One region of the Streptomyces sp. NPDC002911 genome, then DNA from elsewhere that is predicted to be linked to it. Evidence: predicted binding sites of a transcription regulator. Region 1 holds the regulator's gene; the other holds the start of a gene.
The links. Region 1 encodes HrcA, which represses chaperone genes, less so after heat shock. Its sites were predicted from a motif close to TTNGCACTCNGNNNNNCNGAGTGCNAA; they were not measured.
Positions count from the first base shown of each region.

Region 1 (9,653 bases):
AGGACGTGGGTCGGAGCCTGGGGGTTTATGTCGCGGAAGGCGACGGTCGTGTCGCTCTCGCGGACGATCGTCGCCGGGATGTCACCCGTGACGATCTTGCAGAACAGGCAGTCGGTCTGCGGTTCTCCCGCCATGGCCCGGGCCTCCTCGGTCGTTCGGTGAGCGTGATCGGTACACCGGCATGCTATCCGGCCGTACCCGGCGGACGGACGGTCAGCGTGTCCCGGGCCTGTGAACACCCCGACAGTCATCAGGATGGGTTTCGAGCCCGGTCCGGGAACAGCGCCTGCTGGGGGACGCTCGCCCGGTCCTCGGAACGGCTCCTGGGGTCTCCGGCCCTCAGCTCCAGCGCCCGGTGCGTCCCATCAGCAGGGCCGCCGCGGCCGTCCCCGCGGTCGAGGTGCGCAGTACACTGGGGCCGAGCCGGTACGCGGGCGCGCCCGCCTCGGCGAAAGCGGCAAGCTCCTGGGGGGAGACCCCGCCCTCCGGGCCCACGACCAGCACGATCGTGCCTTGGGCGGGGAGTTCGGCGGTGGCGAGCGGTTCGCTGCCGGTGTCCCGGTCCTCGTGCAGGACCCCCGCGAAGTCCGCCCCGGCCAGCAGGGCGGCGACCTGTTTGGTCGTCATGGCCTCCGCCACCTCGGGGAAACGGACCCGGCGCGACTGCTTCCCCGCCTCACGTGCGGTGCTGCGCCACTTGGCCAGGGACTTGAGCCCGCGGTCGCCCTTCCACTGCGTGATGCAGCGCGCGGCCTGCCACGGCACGATCGAGTCGACGCCCGTCTCGGTCATCGTCTCCACGGCGAGCTCACCGCGGTCGCCCTTGGGCAGCGCCTGGACGACGGTGATGGAGGGAGTGGGCGCCGGCTCCTCGCGCACCGGCTCCAGACCGCCGACGACGAGCCGGTCCTTGCCCTCGGCCGCCCGTACGACGCCTTCCGCCCACCGGCCCCGCCCATCGGTCAGGACGACGTCCTCCCCCGGGTTCAGCCGCTTCACGGACACGGCGTGCCGCCCCTCGGGTCCGTCCAGGACGAACTCCGGCCCACCGGGCAGTCGTTCGACCACGAAGACCGGTGCCGTCACTGGGCACTCCTCACACTTACTGCCGCACGTGCGGCTTCCATTTCGGCGGCGAGCAGGCCCACGAGCTCCCCGGCGGGCAGCTCGCGTGCCATGCGGTGTCCCTGGCCCGCCCACAGGGCCATACCCTGCGCGTCCCCGGCCTTGGCGGCGGCCCTGCGCAGCCCGCTGGTCAGCAGGTGCACCTGCGGGTAGGCGGCGGGGGCGTACGGGCCGTGCTCCCGGACGAACCGGTTGACCAGCCCCCGCGCGGGGCGGCCGGAGAAGGCCCGGGTCAGGGTCGTGGTAACGAACAGCGGGTTGGTCAGGGCCTGCTTGTGCAGCGGGTGCGCCCCCGACTCGGGGCAGGCCAGGAATGCCGTACCGAGCTGCGCCGCGTCGGCCCCGGCCGCGAGGACGCCGGTGATCTGGGAGCCGCGCATCAGCCCGCCGGCCGCGATCACGGGCAGCCGCACGGATTCGCGGACCTCGGCGATCAGGGAGAGCAGTCCGGTGCCGCTGAGACCGCCCTGCGGATCGTCGCGGTGCGTGGACTGATGGCCGCCCGCCTCTCCGCCCTGGACACAGAGGGCGGCGGCGCCCGCCCACTGGGCGTTCCGCGCCTCCTGGGGCGAGGTGACCGTGACGACGGTGAGCGTGCCGGCGGCGGCGAACGCCTCGAGTACCTCACGGGTGGGGCACCCGAAGGTGAAGGACACCACGGGTACGGGGTCTTCCAGCAGGATCGCGACCTTGGCCTCGTAGCCGTCGTCGCCGCTGGAGTCCGGGTCGCCGAGAGGGGTCTCGTACCAGGCGCCCTCGCCGGCGAGCTGGTGGCGGTAGACCTCGACCGCACTGGGGTCGGCGACCAGCGGCTGCGGCATGAAGAGGTTGACGCCGAAGCACCCGCCGGTCAACCTCCGCAGCTGCTCGACCTCGTTGTACATCCCGTCCGCGGTCTTGTAACCGGCGGCGAGGAAACCGATGCCTCCGGCCTCGGTGACGGCTGCGGCCAGCTCCGGGCGGGAGACACCACCCGCCATCGGGGCCTGCACGATCGGATACCGGCAGAGATCGGTCAGCGCCAAGGACATGACGGCATCGTGCCACGTCCGGCGGATCGTGCCGAATCGGCCCTATATACAGCGGACCGGCCGCCGCATATACAGCGGACCGGCCGCCGCACACACCGCACCGCCCGCCGGTGCGGGACCGGCGGACGGTGCGGTGACACGGCTCAGCGGCCGTTGAAGGCGTCCTTCAGGCGGGAGAACAGCCCCTGCTGCCCTGGCTGGAACTGACCGGTGGGCCGCTCCTCGCCGCGCAGCTTGGACAGCTCCCGCAGGAGGCGCTCCTGTTCGGGGTCCATCTTCGTCGGGGTCAGGACCTCGACGTGCACGATCAGGTCCCCGCGCCCGCCACCGCGCAGGTGCGTGATGCCCCGCCCGTGCAGCGGGACCGACTGACCGGACTGGGTGCCCGGCCTGATGTCGATCTCCTCCAGACCGTCGAGCGTCTCGAGCGGCACCTGCGTACCGAGCGCAGCGGCCGTCATCGGAATGGTGACCGTGCAGTGCAGGTCGTCTCCCCGCCGTTGGAACACGGCGTGGGAGAGCTCGTGGATCTCGACGTACAGGTCGCCGGCGGGGCCGCCGCCGGGGCCGACCTCACCCTCGCCCGCGAGCTGGATCCGGGTGCCGTTGTCGACACCGGCGGGGATCTTCACGGTGAGGGTGCGCCGCGAGCGGATACGGCCGTCACCGGCGCACTCGGGGCACGGCGTCGGGACGACCGTGCCGAAGCCCTGACACTGCGGGCAGGGCCGTGAGGTCATGACCTGGCCGAGGAAGGACCTGGTGACCTGGGAGACCTCGCCACGGCCGCGGCACATGTCACAGGTCTGCGCGGAGGTGCCGGGTGCGGCGCCCTCGCCACTGCAGGTCGTACAGACGACCGCCGTGTCGACCTGGATGTCCTTGGTCGTACCGAAGGCCGCCTCGTTGAGGTCGATCTCCAGCCGGATCATCGCGTCCTGGCCGCGCCGTGTCCGCGAACGGGGCCCGCGCTGGGCGGCGTTGCCGAAGAACGCGTCCATGATGTCGCTGAAGTTGCCGAAGCCGCCGGCTCCGAACCCTCCCGCTCCACCGCCGCCGCCAGAGGCGGACAGCGGGTCACCGCCGAGGTCGTAGACCTGCTTCTTCTGCGGGTCCGACAACACCTCGTAAGCGGCGTTGATCTCCTTGAACCGCTCCTGGGTCTTCGGATCCGGGTTGACATCCGGGTGCAGCTCGCGAGCGAGCCGACGGAATGCCTTCTTGATCTCGTCCTGAGATGCGTCGCGGCGCACGCCGAGTACGGCGTAGTAGTCCGTGGCCACTTACGAATCCGCCAGGATCTGTCCGACGTAACGTGCCACTGCGCGTACCGCTCCCATCGTTCCGGGGTAGTCCATGCGGGTCGGTCCGACCACGCCGAGTTTGGCGACTGCCTCGTCGCCCGAACCGTAGCCGACCGCGACGACGGACGTGGAGTTGAGGCCCTCATGGGCGTTCTCGTGCCCGATCCGTACGGTCATGCCTGAATCCGTTGCCTCACCGAGCAGCTTCAGCAGCACGACCTGCTCCTCCAATGCCTCCAGCACCGGCCGGATCATCACAGGGAAATCGTGCCCGAAGCGGGTGAGATTGGAGGTGCCGCCGATGATCAGCCGCTCCTCCGTTTCTTCGACCAGAGTTTCGAGAAGAACGGAGAGCACCGTGGATACGGTTCCCCGGTCCTCGTTTTCGAAGGCCTCAGGCAGGTCCTGCACCAGCCGGGGGACGTCCGCGAAGCGTCGTCCGACGACCCGGCTGTTGAGCCGGGCCCGCAGATCGGCCAGTGACGTGTCACCGAACGGTGCAGGGCAATCGATCATACGCTGTTCGACCCGGCCCGTGTCCGTGATCAGTACCAGCATCAGCCGAGCCGGAGCCAGCGACAGCAGCTCCACGTGCCGGACCGTCGACCGGGTCAGCGAGGGGTACTGCACGACGGCGACCTGCCTGGTCAGCTGCGCGAGCAGCCGGACCGTGCGGCCCACGACGTCGTCGAGGTCGACCGCGCCGTCGAGAAAATTCTGAATGGCCCGGCGCTCCGGCGACGACAGGGGTTTGACGCCCGCGAGCTTGTCGACAAAGAGACGGTAGCCCTTGTCCGTCGGAATACGGCCCGCACTCGTGTGCGGCTGGGCGATGAAGCCCTCGTCCTCCAGCACCGCCATGTCGTTGCGGACAGTCGCCGGGGAGACCCCGAGCCTGTGCCGCTCCGTGAGCGCCTTGGAGCCGACGGGCTCCTCGGTGCCGACGTAGTCCTGGACGATGGCGCGCAGCACTTCGAGTCTGCGTTCACTGAGCACCGCGCACACCTCCAGCTGTGGTTCTCCGGTGTCTACCTGGCACTCTGTGCGTTCGAGTGCCAGCAGTCCCCCTGGTCAGTGTACGGGGGCGGGGTGGGCCCGGGGCAAGGGCGGCCGGCCACGCCGTCACGGGACTGCGCAGGTCGTTGCCGATAGCGTCGCCCTATGGACGTCTCTTGGGAAGAGCTCGGCTGGGAGCGGTTGGGCAACGGTACGGGGCGGCGGCGCCTTCCCGTCTGGGACGCGACCGCCGCGCTGGTGGCCGGAGCGGAGGGCGTGCTGCTCTACGACACCGGTTCGACGCTCCGGGAGGGCGTCGAGCTGCGGACCCAGGCGGAGGCGATGCTGGGCCGGAGGGTGACGCATATCGCACTGAGCCATCCGCACTTCGACCACGTTCTGGGCACCGCCGCCTTCTCCGGGGCGGAGGTCTACGGGGCGGTCGGCACGGCGGATCTGCTGCGGCGGGGCGCCGAGGAGCTGCGCGCGGACGCGCTGCGGCACGGGATGAGTGAGGCGGACGCCACGGCGGCCACGGACGCCCTGGTGGCCCCGCGACATCAGGTCAGCGGCGAGTGGACGCTCGACCTCGGCGGCGGGTTCCAGGTGCTGCTGGCCAATGTGGGCCCCGGTCACAGCGGCCACGACCTCGTGGTACTCGTGCCGGGCTCCCCCGTCGTGGTGCTCTGCGGCGATCTGGTCGAGGAGTCCGGCGAACCGCAGGCGGGCCGGGATGCGGTCCCCTCGCGCTGGCCGGCCGCGCTGGACCGGCTGCTGGAGCTGGGCGGCGAGGACGCGCTGTACGTGCCGGGCCACGGCGCGGTGGTGGACGCGGCCTTCGTGCGGGCCCAGCGCGACCAACTGGCCGCCCGCTTCGGCGTGTCGTGAAAGGGCGGCCGTTTATCGTCGTGCCATGCGCAGCTACCAGCCGGATCTGACTCCGCCGTGGAAGAAGTCCGCCCACGCTCCCGAGGTCCCCGCCGAGCCCGATCTGGTCGTCGAGGAGGCCCACACCGGCTTCTGCGGGGCGGTGATCCTGTGCGAGAGGACGGCCCAGGGGCCGACGGTCACGCTGGAGGACCGCTTCGGTAAGCACCGGGTGTTCCCGATGGAGCCGCGCGGCTTCCTGCTGGAGGGCAAGGTGGTCACCCTCGTACGCCCGTCGGCCGGCGGTCCCGCCCGCCCCTCCCGTACGGCCTCCGGTTCGGTGGCGGTACCCGGGGCGCGGGCACGCGTGGCGAGGGCGAGCCGGATCTATGTGGAGGGGCGGCACGACGCCGAGCTCGTCGAGCGGGTCTGGGGCGACGACCTGCGCATCGAGGGCGTGGTGGTCGAGTATCTGGAGGGCGTCGACGACCTGCCGGCGATCGTGCGGGAGTTCATGCCCGGCCCGGACGCCCGGCTCGGTGTCCTGGTCGACCATCTGGTGCCCGGATCCAAGGAGTCCCGGATCGCCGCTCAGGTCACCGACGCGCACGTGCTGGTGGTGGGCCATCCGTACATCGATGTCTGGGAGGCCGTGAAGCCGTCGTCCGTGGGCATTTCCGGGTGGCCGGTGGTGCCGCGCGGCCAGGACTGGAAGACGGGCGTGTGCCGTGCGCTGGGCTGGCCGGAGAACACCGGTGCGGCCTGGCAGCACATTCTTTCCAAGGTTGGCTCGTACAAGGACCTGGAGCCGCAACTGCTGGGCCGCGTCGAGGAATTGATTGACTTCGTCACCCTCCCTGGCTGAAGCCCCGGGACCGTTGACCAGGACCCGGTACCCGATCCCCGCGCACACCTCGTGGGCCGGGTCGAGGGTGTCGACACGCGGATGTCCGGCCTCGGGCAGAGTGAACGTCGTCGAGGCCACCGGCCCGGGACCGGACGCACGCAGAGACGCATCGTGTGCGGCCGGGCAGCGGGTGGCCGGACTCCCCTCACCCACGCGGCTGCCCGGTGGGCGTAGGGCGTCTCCGTGGTACGCGGGCGCCCCGTACGGCCTCAGTCCACCAGGTTCCGCACCACGGCGTCGGCCAGCAGCCGGCCCCGCAGGGTGAGGACCGCGCGGCCCTCACCGTACGGCCCGGGCTCCAGCAGCCCGTCCGTCACCGCGCGGCCGGCCGCCGCGAGGCCGGCGGGGGCGAGCAGGGTCAGCGGGCAGCCCTCGACGAGCCGCAGCTCCAGCAGAATGCGCTCGACCCGACGGTCCTCGTCACCGAGCACCTCACGTCCCGCGCCGGGCGAACGGCCCTCGGCCAAGGCCTGCGCGTAGGCCCCGGGGTGCTTGACGTTCCACCAGCGCACCCCGCCGACGTGGCTGTGCGCCCCCGGTCCGGCGCCCCACCAGTCGGCGCCGCGCCAGTACAGCTCGTTGTGCAGGCAGCGGCCCTCGGGCGTCCGGGACCAGTTCGACACCTCGTACCAGGAGAAGCCCGCCGCCGCCATCGCCTCGTCGGCGATCAGATAGCGGTCGGCGTGGACGTCGTCGTCGGTCATCGAAACCTCACCGCGGCGGATACGCCGGGCGAGCTGGGTCCCCTCCTCGACGATCAGCGCATACGCCGACACATGGTCGGGTCCGGCGCCGATCGCCGCGTCGAGGGAGGCCCGCCAGTCGTCGTCGGACTCGCCGGGGGTCCCGTAGATCAGGTCGAGGTTGACGTGCTCGAAGCCGGCCGCACGGGCCTCGGCGACACAGGCCTCGGGCCTGCCGGGAGTGTGGGTGCGGTCCAGGATCTTCAGGACGTGCTGCCGGGCGCTCTGCATGCCGAAGGAGATCCGGTTGAAGCCGCCTTCCCGCAGCTCCGCGAGATACGCCGGATCGACGGACTCGGGATTGGCCTCCGTGGTGATCTCGGCGTCCTCCGCCAGCCCGAACTCCTCACGGATCGCCGCGAGCATCCGGACGAGGTCGGCGGCGGGCAGCAGCGTCGGTGTACCGCCGCCGACGAAGACCGTGCGGACCGGGCGGGGGTCGTCGCCGAGCACCTTTCGGGCCTGGCGGACCTCCTCGGTCAGATGGGCCGCGTAGTTGTCCCGGGACGCCAGGGCGCCGCCGGAACCGCGCAGCTCGGTCGCGGTGTAGGTGTTGAAGTCGCAGTAGCCGCAGCGCGTGGCGCAGTACGGCACGTGCAGGTAGAAGCCGAGCGGCCGGCCGGCCGCGCCTTCCAGGGCATGGCGGGGCAGCGCCCCGTCGTCGGGCACGGGCTCACCATCGGGCAGTACGGAAGGCATACCGTCCATTGTCACTCGCCGGCGGAGCTGCCCCGCACAGCTGCGGTCCGTATCAGTCCACCTGGATCACGAGCAAGGCCAGGTCGTCGTCGGGCGGGCGCTCGGCGAAGGCATGGACGGCCCGCTTGATCCGGTCTGCTATCCCGGCGGCCGGAAGCCCGGCGCAGCCGGCCAGGACCCGTGCGAGGCCGTCGCCGTCGTCGAACATCAGCCGCCCCGAGCGCCGCTCGGTCACCCCGTCGGTGACACAGAGGAGGCTGTCGCCCGGCGCCAGGTCGAAGCTCTGGCTCTCGTACGCCACATCCTCGACGACCCCGAGCAGCACCTGCGGCTCGGCGGCCGGGCGTACGGAGCCGTCGGGGCGCAGCAGCAGTGGGAGCGGATGGCCGGCGCTCGCCACGGTGCAGCGCACACCGCCGTCCGGGAGCGGCACGAGGTCGCCGTACAGCAGGGAGAGGAAGCGGGACTGGGAGCCGTCCTGCATCTGTTCGCCGCCCTGGATCTGCTGACCGCCGGCCGCCGCGACCATGAGGGCGGCGGCCTCGGCCGCTTCCATGGCGTCGTCCAGGAGGAGCCGGTTGAGCCGGTCGAGGACCTCACCGACGCGGAATCCCTCCCGGGACAGCAGGCGCAGCCAGGGCCGGGCGAGGCCGGTGACGACGGCGGCTTCGGGACCGCTGCCCTGGACGTCCCCGAGCACGAAGCACCATCGGCCGCCGGGGCACGGAAAGAGGTCGTAGAAGTCGCCGCCGACCACGCCGTCGTCCCCCGGCTCGTACACCAGGGCGCTGGTGACGCCAGGTATGTCGGCGACCTTGCTGGGCAACAGGCCGCGCTGGAGGACGCGGCTGATGGTGGCCTGGCGGGTGTAGGCGCGGGCGGCGCCCACCGCGAGGCCGACCCGGCGTACGAAGTCCGCGAGGAGGGCGGCGACCTCGTCGGGGATGTGGTCGGCGCCCTCGCGGCCCACGAGGACGGCGCCGAGCGTGCGTCCGCCCGAGGTGATGCGGTGGGCGAGCGCGGCGCCTGTGCCCTCCCCGCGCTCCGCCGTCGCGCCTCCCGGCCACGGCATGGATACGGGGCCGGTACCGACGCTTCCCGGCAGGCGGAGTGGCTCCTTCTCCAGTGCGGGCCGCAGCAGCTCGGTCCGCGCCTCGTCGCTGTGCCAGACCCCCGCGAGCCGGGGAGCGGCCGCCGGGCCGCCGCCCTCGCATTCCAGCCATATCGCACACCAGTCGGCGAGGCGGGGCACCAGGAGCCGGCCCGCTATCGAGGCCACCAGGTTCTCGTCGAGCTGGCCCGCGAGGAGGCCGGAGGCCTCGGCGAGGAAGGAGAGCCCGCCGCGCCCGTCCCAGCCGGCGTCGTCGCGCGCGGCGTGCCCGCCTGCGGGGACGAGCATGTCGCCGGCGCGCGGACCGCGTCTGCGGGTGCCGTCGTCGGTGCCCGGGGCGTCGGGCAGGCCGTAACGGTCGTCGCCGAGGAGTCTGGCCCAGACGGTCTTGAGGCCGGTGCGGTAGGTGATGCCCCAGGATTCGGCGAGGGTGGCGACGAGCTGCAGCCCTCGGCCGTACTCGGCGGGGTCGGGCCGCTGGGTGCGGTCGTCGCGCACCGAGCGGGCGGGGTGGTGGTCGGTGATCTCCAGCACCAGCGCGGCCGGCTCGGGCCCGGCCGAGTCCTCCAGCCGAAGCAGCAGCTCGACGTTCGTACCGGCGTGCACGACCGCGTTGGTGACCAGTTCGCTGGCCACGGTCAGAGCGTCGTCGGTGAGCCGTTCGCCGAACTCACCGGTGGTGGGCAGACCGAGCCCGGACCAGTCGGCGAGCGCCGCCCGGACGAATCTGCGGGCCGCGGCCGAGGCCTGCGGGATTCCGGGCAGGCTGGTGCGGGCGATCGGAAACGGCTCGCCGCCCTGACCGGCGATGACGGTGCCGGGACGCTGGACGACGTCCCGTTGCAAGGGAATGGGCCCCACGGTGCGGCT
Region 1 is NZ_JBSFUO010000002.1:64,347-73,999, forward strand. Features, by position in the region: gene ACWD04_RS03265 (histidine triad nucleotide-binding protein) at 1-134, opposite strand, end outside; gene ACWD04_RS03270 (16S rRNA (uracil(1498)-N(3))-methyltransferase) at 340-1,086, opposite strand; gene ACWD04_RS03275 (nitronate monooxygenase) at 1,083-2,156, opposite strand; gene dnaJ (molecular chaperone DnaJ) at 2,300-3,439, opposite strand; gene hrcA (heat-inducible transcriptional repressor HrcA) at 3,440-4,456, opposite strand; gene ACWD04_RS03290 (MBL fold metallo-hydrolase) at 4,622-5,344, shown strand; gene ACWD04_RS03295 (DUF3097 domain-containing protein) at 5,370-6,188, shown strand; gene hemW (radical SAM family heme chaperone HemW) at 6,440-7,672, opposite strand; gene ACWD04_RS03305 (SpoIIE family protein phosphatase) at 7,725-9,644, opposite strand.

Region 2 (9,653 bases), on a different contig from region 1:
CAAGCTCGGTCTCGTCGAGGACAAGCCGTACAAGATCTTCGGTGCCCAGGCCGAGGGCTGCTCCCCGGTCTCCACGGCCTTCAAGGCCGGCCACGACGTCGTGCGCCCGCAGAAGCCGAACACCATCGCCAAGTCCCTGGCAATCGGTAACCCGGCCGACGGCCCGTACGTCCTGGACATCGCCCGTCGCACCGGTGGTGCCGTGGAGGACGTCAACGACGAGCAGGTCGTCGACGCGATCAAGCTGCTGGCCCGTACCGAGGGCATCTTCGCCGAGACGGCGGGCGGGGTGACGGTCGGCGTGACGAAGAAGCTGATCGACGCCGGTCTGCTCGATCCGACGCTGACCACCGTCGTCCTGAACACCGGCGACGGGCTGAAGACGCTCGACGCGGTCGCCCCGACGACCGGCCTGTCGGCGACGATCCGGCCCAGCCTGGACGCGTTCCGCGACGCCGGCCTCGCCGCCGCCAACTGACCACCCGAGAGACCGAGGAAGGCACCCACATGAGCGTCAAGGTCCGTATCCCCACCATCCTCCGCACCTACACGGGCGGTCAGGCCGAGGTCCCGGCCGAGGGCGCGACCCTCTCCGAGGTCCTCGCGTCCCTGGAGCAGAACCACCCGGGCATCGGCGCCCGCGTCCTGGACGACCAGGGCAAGCTGCGCCGCTTCGTCAACGTGTACGTCAACGACGACGACGTGCGTTTCGAGGGGGGCCTGGACGCGGCGACACCGGACGGCGCCGGCGTCTCGATCATCCCGGCCGTCGCCGGAGGCTGACCGAGGCCCAGGCGCCCGATCGGCTGACCGACCGCACGGTGTCAAGCGGAATGGCCTCCCCCGCGGAGAAGCGGAGGGGGCCATTCTGTATGGTTGAGCACGGTAGAGTTGGGGAAGTCCCCGCAGCTGCCCGCGCCGCCCGCATATGAGAATGCGCCCGGCCGCGACAAGAAGCAGCCAAAGTACGCGAGCCCTATGTGGCATAAGTGGCCTTTGTCGGGCCCGACTTGCCCTGGATTCTTACACATTCCCCCCATGTGCGCTGTCACGTGTGCCCGGATTTCTCGTCCGATTGACCTGTTGCAGAGGGCAGTTGGACAGATACATTCGGCCGCGGTCGACGCGTTCCGGCGCACGCCACCCTCTCCTGTCGGAGGGTGAGTTCTGACCCGGGTCCGCGAAGTGCGGTCCCGTGTAAGGGCCAGTAATAGGGGAGTTAGGCATGGCTCAGGGCACCGTCAAGTGGTTCAACGCGGAGAAGGGGTACGGCTTCATCGCGGTCGACGGTGGTGCGGATGTTTTCGTCCACTACAGCGCGATCCAGATGGACGGGTACCGCACCCTCGAAGAGGGTCAGCGAGTTGAATTCGAGATCTCGCAGGGCCAGAAGGGGCCGCAGGCGGACATGGTCAAGCTCGCCGTCGGCTGAGCTCGGCGCGGTCGGCCAACGACGCTACTCACGCACGCGGGGCCCGTACCTCCCACCAGGGGTACGGGCCTCACGTGCGTCCTTTTCCGCCCTCGGGCCGCCTGCATCCCGAGGGGGACGCCTGCTCCCACCCGTCGCCCGACCACCGCGCCCCCAGCGAGCCTTCTTCGAAGGCGCTTGCACTCTATGGGGTCGAGTGCTAATCATTGGGCGTTAGCACTCTCGAGGTGAGAGTGACAGAAACTTGGACCGGGCCGGTGAGGCCCGCAGGCTCAGTGGGGCAAGGAACCACTGAGCACGCTGGCCGTCCGTCGCGGGCGCCACTCGGTCCGGAGAAATCCTTCCCCAAGCTCTCAACTGCGTTCGAGCAGGGGAGACCCCATTAGTCCGGGAGGACCACTTCACATGGCCAAGATCATCGCGTTCGACGAGGAGGCACGGCGCGGTCTCGAGCGCGGGATGAACCAGCTCGCCGACGCCGTCAAGGTCACCCTCGGCCCCAAGGGCCGTAACGTCGTCCTCGAGAAGAAGTGGGGCGCGCCCACGATCACCAACGATGGTGTTTCCATCGCCAAGGAGATCGAGCTCGAGGACCCGTACGAGAAGATCGGTGCGGAGCTGGTCAAGGAGGTCGCCAAGAAGACGGACGACGTCGCCGGCGACGGTACGACCACCGCCACCGTTCTCGCTCAGGCTCTCGTCCGCGAGGGTCTGCGCAACGTCGCCGCGGGTGCCAACCCGATGGCTCTGAAGCGTGGCATCGAGAAGGCCGTCGAGGCCGTCTCCGCCGCTCTGCTGGAGCAGGCGAAGGACGTGGAGACCAAGGAGCAGATCGCTTCGACCGCCTCCATCTCCGCTGCTGACACCGAGATCGGCGCCAAGATCGCCGAGGCTATGGACAAGGTCGGCAAGGAAGGCGTCATCACCGTCGAGGAGTCCCAGACCTTCGGTCTGGAGCTCGAGCTCACCGAGGGTATGCGCTTCGACAAGGGCTACATCTCGGCGTACTTCGCCACCGACATGGAGCGTATGGAGTCGTCGTTCGACGACCCGTACATCCTGATCGTCAACTCCAAGATCAGCAACGTGAAGGACCTCCTTCCGCTGCTCGAGAAGGTCATGCAGTCGGGTAAGCCGCTGCTGATCATCGCGGAGGACGTCGAGGGCGAGGCCCTGTCGACGCTGGTCGTCAACAAGATCCGTGGCACCTTCAAGTCCGTCGCCGTCAAGGCTCCGGGCTTCGGTGACCGCCGCAAGGCCATGCTCGGCGACATCGCCATCCTCACCGGTGGCACCGTCATCTCCGAGGAGGTCGGTCTCAAGCTGGAGAACGCCGGCCTGGACCTGCTCGGCACCGCCCGCAAGGTCGTCATCACCAAGGACGAGACGACGATCGTCGACGGTGGCGGTGACAGCGACCAGGTCCAGGGCCGCGTCAAGCAGATCCGTGCCGAGATCGAGAACTCCGACTCGGACTACGACCGCGAGAAGCTCCAGGAGCGCCTCGCGAAGCTGGCCGGCGGCGTGGCCGTCATCAAGGCCGGCGCCGCCACCGAGGTGGAGCTCAAGGAGCGCAAGCACCGCATCGAGGACGCGGTGCGCAACGCCAAGGCCGCCGTCGAGGAGGGCATCGTCGCCGGTGGTGGCGTGGCTCTGCTCCAGGCCTCGGCCGTCTTCGAGAAGCTCGACCTGACCGGTGACGAGGCCACGGGCGCCAACGCCGTGAAGCTCGCGCTGGAGGCCCCGCTCAAGCAGATCGCCGTCAACGGTGGTCTCGAGGGCGGCGTCATCGTCGAGAAGGTGCGCAACCTGCCGATCGGTCACGGCCTCAACGCCGCGACCGGCGAGTACGTCGACATGATCGCCGAGGGCATCATCGACCCGGCGAAGGTCACGCGCTCCGCTCTGCAGAACGCCGCGTCCATCGCCGCGCTCTTCCTCACCACCGAGGCCGTCATCGCCGACAAGCCGGAGAAGGCCTCTGCGGCTGCTCCGGGCGGCATGCCGGGCGGTGACATGGACTTCTGATCCTCGGATCAGCAGCTCCACGCAGCATCAGCTGCACCCGTAGTACCTGTACGACGCCGGCCCCCGGGATTCTTCCCGGGGGCCGGCGTCGTTCCGTGCGGCCGGTTCAGGACCGGTCTCCGCCCGACGGGCCGAACCAGGCCCGGGGAAGTCCCGCAATCCCTGGTGGAGCAGCGCATGTGCATCGCAAGGCGGGAGGGACGTGCGCATACGGGATGGATCCGGGCGTATGAGCAAGACGGCGAGGTGCCGTAGCTGTCGCTGTGCGCCCGCCATGGGCTACGGGACAGCCCCTGCCCGCGCCCAGGCCGTCCGTCCCGCACCCGCCCTCTCACAACCTGAGCCCGGAGCACCTCACCCGGAGCCTTTCCCGTCAAGACCTGAACGCATGCGCCCTTGCACTACGCCCAACTGCCTTCTGTGTCAGCTCTCTTGACACTTACGTTTCAAAAGTTTTACTTTCCTTGGCACCTGAGAGCGCTCTCAAGAGCTCTCCGCCCCCCATGACGAGGTGCTGCCCATGCAAGCCTCCTTCTCCAGACCAGCAGCGGCGACGGTTCTGGCCATCGCCCTGGCCGCCGTGGGCCTGGGCCCTGCCGCCTCCCCGGCGGCAGCCGCCACCATCCCCGCAGGGTCCGGCAGCTACACCGACAGTCGCCCCGCCGGTACTTCCGGCCCCACCACCGACACCGGCGCCCCCGTCACGCCCAAGCTCACGGCTGCGGCGAAGGACAAGCCGGTCCCCACCAACGACTGGTGGTCCTCGCTCGCCTACCAGCGCTACGGTGGCAACCCGTACTCCACCCCGATGTACGGGCACCCGCTGACCTATCAGGCGACCTCCGGCGGACTGGAGGTCGGCTATCCGACGACGCCCGCGGTCGTCGGCGACGGCCGCCAGTACGAGTACGCCCACAAGGCCGACCTCACCGTCGGCCTCAACGGCTTGAACAGCCCGGACACCAAGGCCGACGCCTGGTCCGACTGGACGGTCACCCCCTACTGGTCGGACGGCACCCGCACCCTGCGCACGACCATCGGGCACGGTATGCCCTTCGTGTACGCCAAGGGCTCCGGTGGTGACGCCCGCATCACCACGGCCGGCACACCCACCGTCTTCGCGGACAACGGCAACGTCCTCGGCATCACGGTCGCCGGCCACCACTACGCGCTCTTCGCCCCGACCGGCAGCGACTGGAACGTCTCCGGCACGGCGATCACCGCGGGCCTCGGCGGCAAGGACTACTTCTCGCTCGCCGTGCTGCCGTCCACGGACGCGCTCGCGACCTACCGGAAGTACGCCTTCAGCTTCGTCACCGGATCCAAGGTGGCCTGGGAGTCCACCGGCGGCACGGTCAAGGCGACCTACAGCCTGACCACGGAGGCCGAGGAGGGCACCGAACGCGGCACGCTCCAGGCCCTGTACCGCCACCAGTGGCTGCACACCACGGACGCGCTCACGCCGTACACCTACGTCTCCCCGCGCGGCACGATGAAGGTCCGGGAGTCCGCGTCCTTCACCACCAGCCAGAAGAACCAGGGCGTGCTGCCCGCCCTGCCCGCGTCGAGCGGGGTCGACAAGGCGCGGCTGACCGGCTATCTGAACGAGGTGGCGAACGCCTCCGACCCGTTCTCCGGGGCCAGTGACACGTACTGGACCGGCAAGGCGCTCGGCCGCCTCGCCCAGCTCGTGCCCGTCGCCGACCAGATCGGCCAGACCGGCATCAGGGACAAGCTGCTCGGCCTGATGAAGGGCCGCCTGCAGGAGTGGTTCACGGCGGGCGGCGCGGCTGAGTTCAGCTATGACAAGGACTGGAAGACGCTGACCGGCTACCCGGCCTCGTACGGCAGCGACACCGAGCTCAACGACCACCACTTCCACTACAGCTACTACGTCTACGCGGCGGCGATCGTCGCCCAGTACGACCAGGCGTGGGCCGCCGACTCCGCCTGGGGCACCATGGTCAAGACCCTGGTGCGGGACACCGCCAACCCCAGTCGCACGGACACCGCGTACCCGTTCCTGCGCGGCTTCGACGTGTACGCGGGCCACAGCTGGGCCTCCGGCCACCAGGGCTTCGCGGCGGGCAACAACCAGGAGTCCTCGTCGGAGTCCATCAACCTCAGCGCGGGACTCGTCCTGTGGGGCGCCGCGACGGGTGACACCACGCTGCGCGACCTCGGCAGCTACCTGCTGACCACCGAGTCGGAAGCGATCACGCAGTACTGGTTCGACGCCGACCAGCAGGTCTTCCCGGGCTCGTTCGGGCACGACACGGTCGGCATGGTGTGGGGCAGCGGCGGCGCGTACTCCACCTGGTGGACCGCGAACCCCGAGGAGATCCACGGCATCAACGTCCTTCCCGTCACCGGCGGGTCCCTGCACCTGGCCCGCGAGAAGGCCGCCATCAAGCGGAACATCGCCGAGATGGAGCGGGAGAACGGCGGACCGGCCGTCGAATGGCGCGACCTCCTGTGGGAGTTCGAGTCGCTGGCCGATCCGGCGGCGGCCAAGGCCAAGTGGGACGCGGGCAACGCGGGCTACACCCCGGAGCAGGGTGAGTCCAAGGCGCACACGTATCACTGGGTCAGCACGCTCGACAGCCTGGGCGCGCCCGACCTGACCATCAGCGGGAACATCCCGACGTCGGCGGTCTTCACCAAGAACGGCGTCCGGACGTACAGCGCCCACAACCACGGCTCCACCGCCCGCACCGTCACCTTCTCCGACGGCGCGACCCTCTCGGTGCCGGCCCGTTCCACGGCCACCGGCACGGGTACCGGCGGCGGAGACCCCGACCCGGACCCCGAGGAGCCGGGTCCGTCCACCGGCAACACCTTCCGGCTGAAGTCCGGCGGCACCCTCACCACCGCCACGGACGGCGCGGCGGGAGCCGACACGCTGGCCTCGGCCGACGGCGTCAACCGGGACGGTACGCCGTACAAGGCGACGGTCTACGAGATCAAGAAGGTCGACGGGACGCTCGCGGCGGGCGCGTCCACCGCCTTCCGCCTGCGGGTCGACGCGGGTACGAAGGTGGGTCTCGCCCCGCAGGTCAGGGTCAGCTACGACCTCACCGGCGACGGCACCTTCGACCGGACCGAGACCTTCCGTTACTTCGCGACCGACCCGGTCACGGGGTGGGAGGAGTACACCCAGGCCGTGGGCACGACTGCGGTGACCGGAAGCCTGGGCCATCTCAAGGGCGGCACGGTCCGTCTGGAGGTCTGGAACGCGCTGGGCAACGGCACCTCCCAGGTGCAGACCGGCACGGACGCTGCGGTCGTGAAGATCCCGTACGTCTAGACGTCTCCGTCGTGGCGGGCTCCGGGCCTCACGGTCCGGGGCCCGCCATATCTGTCATGACCCTGGCGGAATGCGGAAGCAACCTCCACCATGTGAGTGGGAGCGCTCCCATGCGCCGTGGTGTCCGCTCCCCGTGCTTACCGCATCTGTCGACGAAAGGTCTACCGGTGAATGCCTCACCACTCTCCGCACGGCCCGTGCGCGCCCGCCCCCGGCACGGTAGACGCGTGTCCGGGATGACAACCGCAGCCTTACTGTTCGCGGCGGCGCTGGCGGTGCCCGGCACGGCCGGTGCCCAGGAAGCCGAACCCGGCCCCGAGCAGATCTCCAACGGCGACTTCGCCGCCGGTACCGCCCCCTGGTGGTGGACGGCGAACGCGCCGGCGGCCGTGTCGGACGGCCGGCTGTGCGCCGAGGTGCCCGCCGGTACAGCCAACGCCTGGGACGTCATCGTCGGCCAGAACGACGTCCCGATCGCCGCGGGCGAGAGCTACGAGCTGTCCTACACGGCGAGTTCGTCTGTGCCCCTGACCGTCCAGACCCGGGTCCAGGAGGCGGTCGAGCCGTACACGACGGTGCTCGCCACCGCGGACCCGGTGGGTACGGAGGTCACACAGGTGACGCGTACGTTCACCGCCTCGGTGGACCTGCCGGCCGCGTCGGTGCAGTTGCAGATCGGCGGCGGTGAGCGGGCGACGACCTTCTGTCTGGACGACGTGTCGCTGCGAGGCGGGGCCGAACCGCCCGTGTACGTACCGGACACCGGGTCGCCCGTCCGCGTCAATCAGGTCGGCTACCTGCCCCGCGGCCCCAAGAACGGCACCGTGGTCACCGACGCCGACGCGCCGCTGACATGGACGGTGAAGGCCGAGGACGGCTCGACGGCCGCCACCGGCAGGACCGTGCCTCAGGGCGAGGACCCCAGCTCGCTCCAGCGGGTCCACACCTTCGACTTCGGCGGCCTCACCACGGCGGGCGACGGCTACACCGTCGAGGTCGACGGCGAGGTGAGCGAGCCGTTCTCGATACGCGGCGACCTGTACGACGGGCTGCGCTCCGACGCGCTGGCGTACTTCTACCACAACCGCAGCGGCACCCCGATCGACGCGGACCTCGTCGGTGAGGAGTACGCGCGCCCGGCCGGCCACATCGGTGTCGCGCCCAACAAGGGCGACAAGGACGTCCCCTGCCAGCCCGGGGTCTGCGACTACCGGCTGGACGTGTCGGGCGGCTGGTACGACGCGGGTGACCACGGCAAGTACGTGGTCAACGGCGGTATCTCCGTGGCCCAGCTGATGTCCACGTACGAGCGCACCCTGACCGCCCCGAACGCCGAGTCGGCAGAGCTCGGCGACGGTGAGCTGCGGGTGCCCGAACGCGACAACGGGGTGCCGGACATCCTGGACGAGGCGCGCTGGGAGATGGACTTCCTGATCAGGATGCAGGTCCCGGCCGGCGAGCCGCTGGCGGGGATGGCGCATCACAAGATGCACGACGCCGAGTGGACCGGGCTGCCGATGAAGCCGCATCTCGACCCGCAGCAGCGCGAGTTGCATCCCCCGTCGACGGCCGCCACGCTGAACCTCGCCGCCTCGGCCGCCCAGTGCGCCCGGCTCTACGCCCCCTTCGACGAGGCCTTCGCGGACCGCTGCCTGCGGGCCGCCGAGACGGCGTGGGGCGCGGCGAAGCAGCACCCGGACGTGCTCGCCGACCCGAACGACGGCACCGGCGGCGGCGCGTACAGCGACAACGACGTCTCGGACGAGTTCTACTGGGCCGCCGCCGAGCTGTTCACCACGACGGGCAAGGACGCCTACCGGCAGGCGGTGCTCTCCTCGCGCCTGCACGGTGACGCGGACGCGGTCTTCCCGGCGGGCGGAGGCATCTCCTGGGGTTCGACCGCCGGACTCGGGGTGCTCACCCTGGCCACCGTGCCCAGCGCCCTGACCGCCGACCAGCTGACCGGAGTGCGCGCCGTGGTGACCACGGGCGCCGACCGCTACGCCGCGCAGTCCCGCGAGCAGGCGTACGGGCTGCCGTACGCGCCGAACGGCGAGGACTACGTCTGGGGTTCGAACAGCCAGGTGCTCAACAACATGGTGGTCCTGGCCACGGCCCACGACCTGACCGGTGAGGCCGCCTACCAGGACGCCGTGCTGCGGGGCGCCGACTACCTGCTCGGCCGCAACCCCCTGAACCAGTCGTACGTCACCGGCTACGGCGAGCGGGACTCCCGCAACCAGCACCACCGCTTCTGGGCGCACCAGAACGATTCCGCCCTGCCGAACCCGGCCCCCGGTTCGATCGCGGGCGGACCCAACCTCACCGCGATCGCCTCCGGCGACCCGGTGGCGGTGGAGAAGCTGACCGGTTGCGCCCCGGCCATGTGCTACATCGACGACATCGGCTCCTGGGCGACCAACGAGATCACCGTCAACTGGAACGCGCCGCTGGTCTTCATCACCTCCTACCTGGACGACGCGGGCGAGGGCGGGCAGGCCGCACCGGCCCGCACGTGCGAGGTCGCGTACTCCTCGCACCCGTGGAACAGCGGCTCGACGGTGACGGTCCGCGTCGAGAACACCGGCTCGGAACCGGTCTCGCCGTGGTCGCTGACCTGGCTGATGCCCGGTGAGCAGCGGCTGAGTCACACATGGAGTGCGGAGTTCGCCCAGTACGGGCGCACGGTCAGTGCCGGGCCGCTGTCGTGGAACCGGACCCTCGCGCCGGGTGCGGCGGTCGACTTCGGCTTCAACAGCTCGGCCACGGGCCCGTCGGCAAAACCGGGTGCGTTCAAGCTGAACGGCCGGGCCTGCGCCTCGGGCTGACCCGGCGTACGCGTCCTACGGGCCCGGGCGCGGTCGTCCTTCGCGGGATGCCGCACCC
Region 2 is NZ_JBSFUO010000004.1:274,577-284,229, reverse strand. Features, by position in the region: gene thrC (threonine synthase) at 1-478, shown strand, start outside; gene ACWD04_RS09155 (MoaD/ThiS family protein) at 508-783, shown strand; gene ACWD04_RS09150 (cold-shock protein) at 1,226-1,432, shown strand; gene groL (chaperonin GroEL) at 1,838-3,460, shown strand; gene ACWD04_RS09140 (glycosyl hydrolase) at 3,981-6,767, shown strand; gene ACWD04_RS09135 (glycoside hydrolase family 9 protein) at 7,004-9,595, shown strand.
Region 2: the regulator HrcA is predicted to act here: its motif matches at 1,609-1,635, upstream of groL (chaperonin GroEL).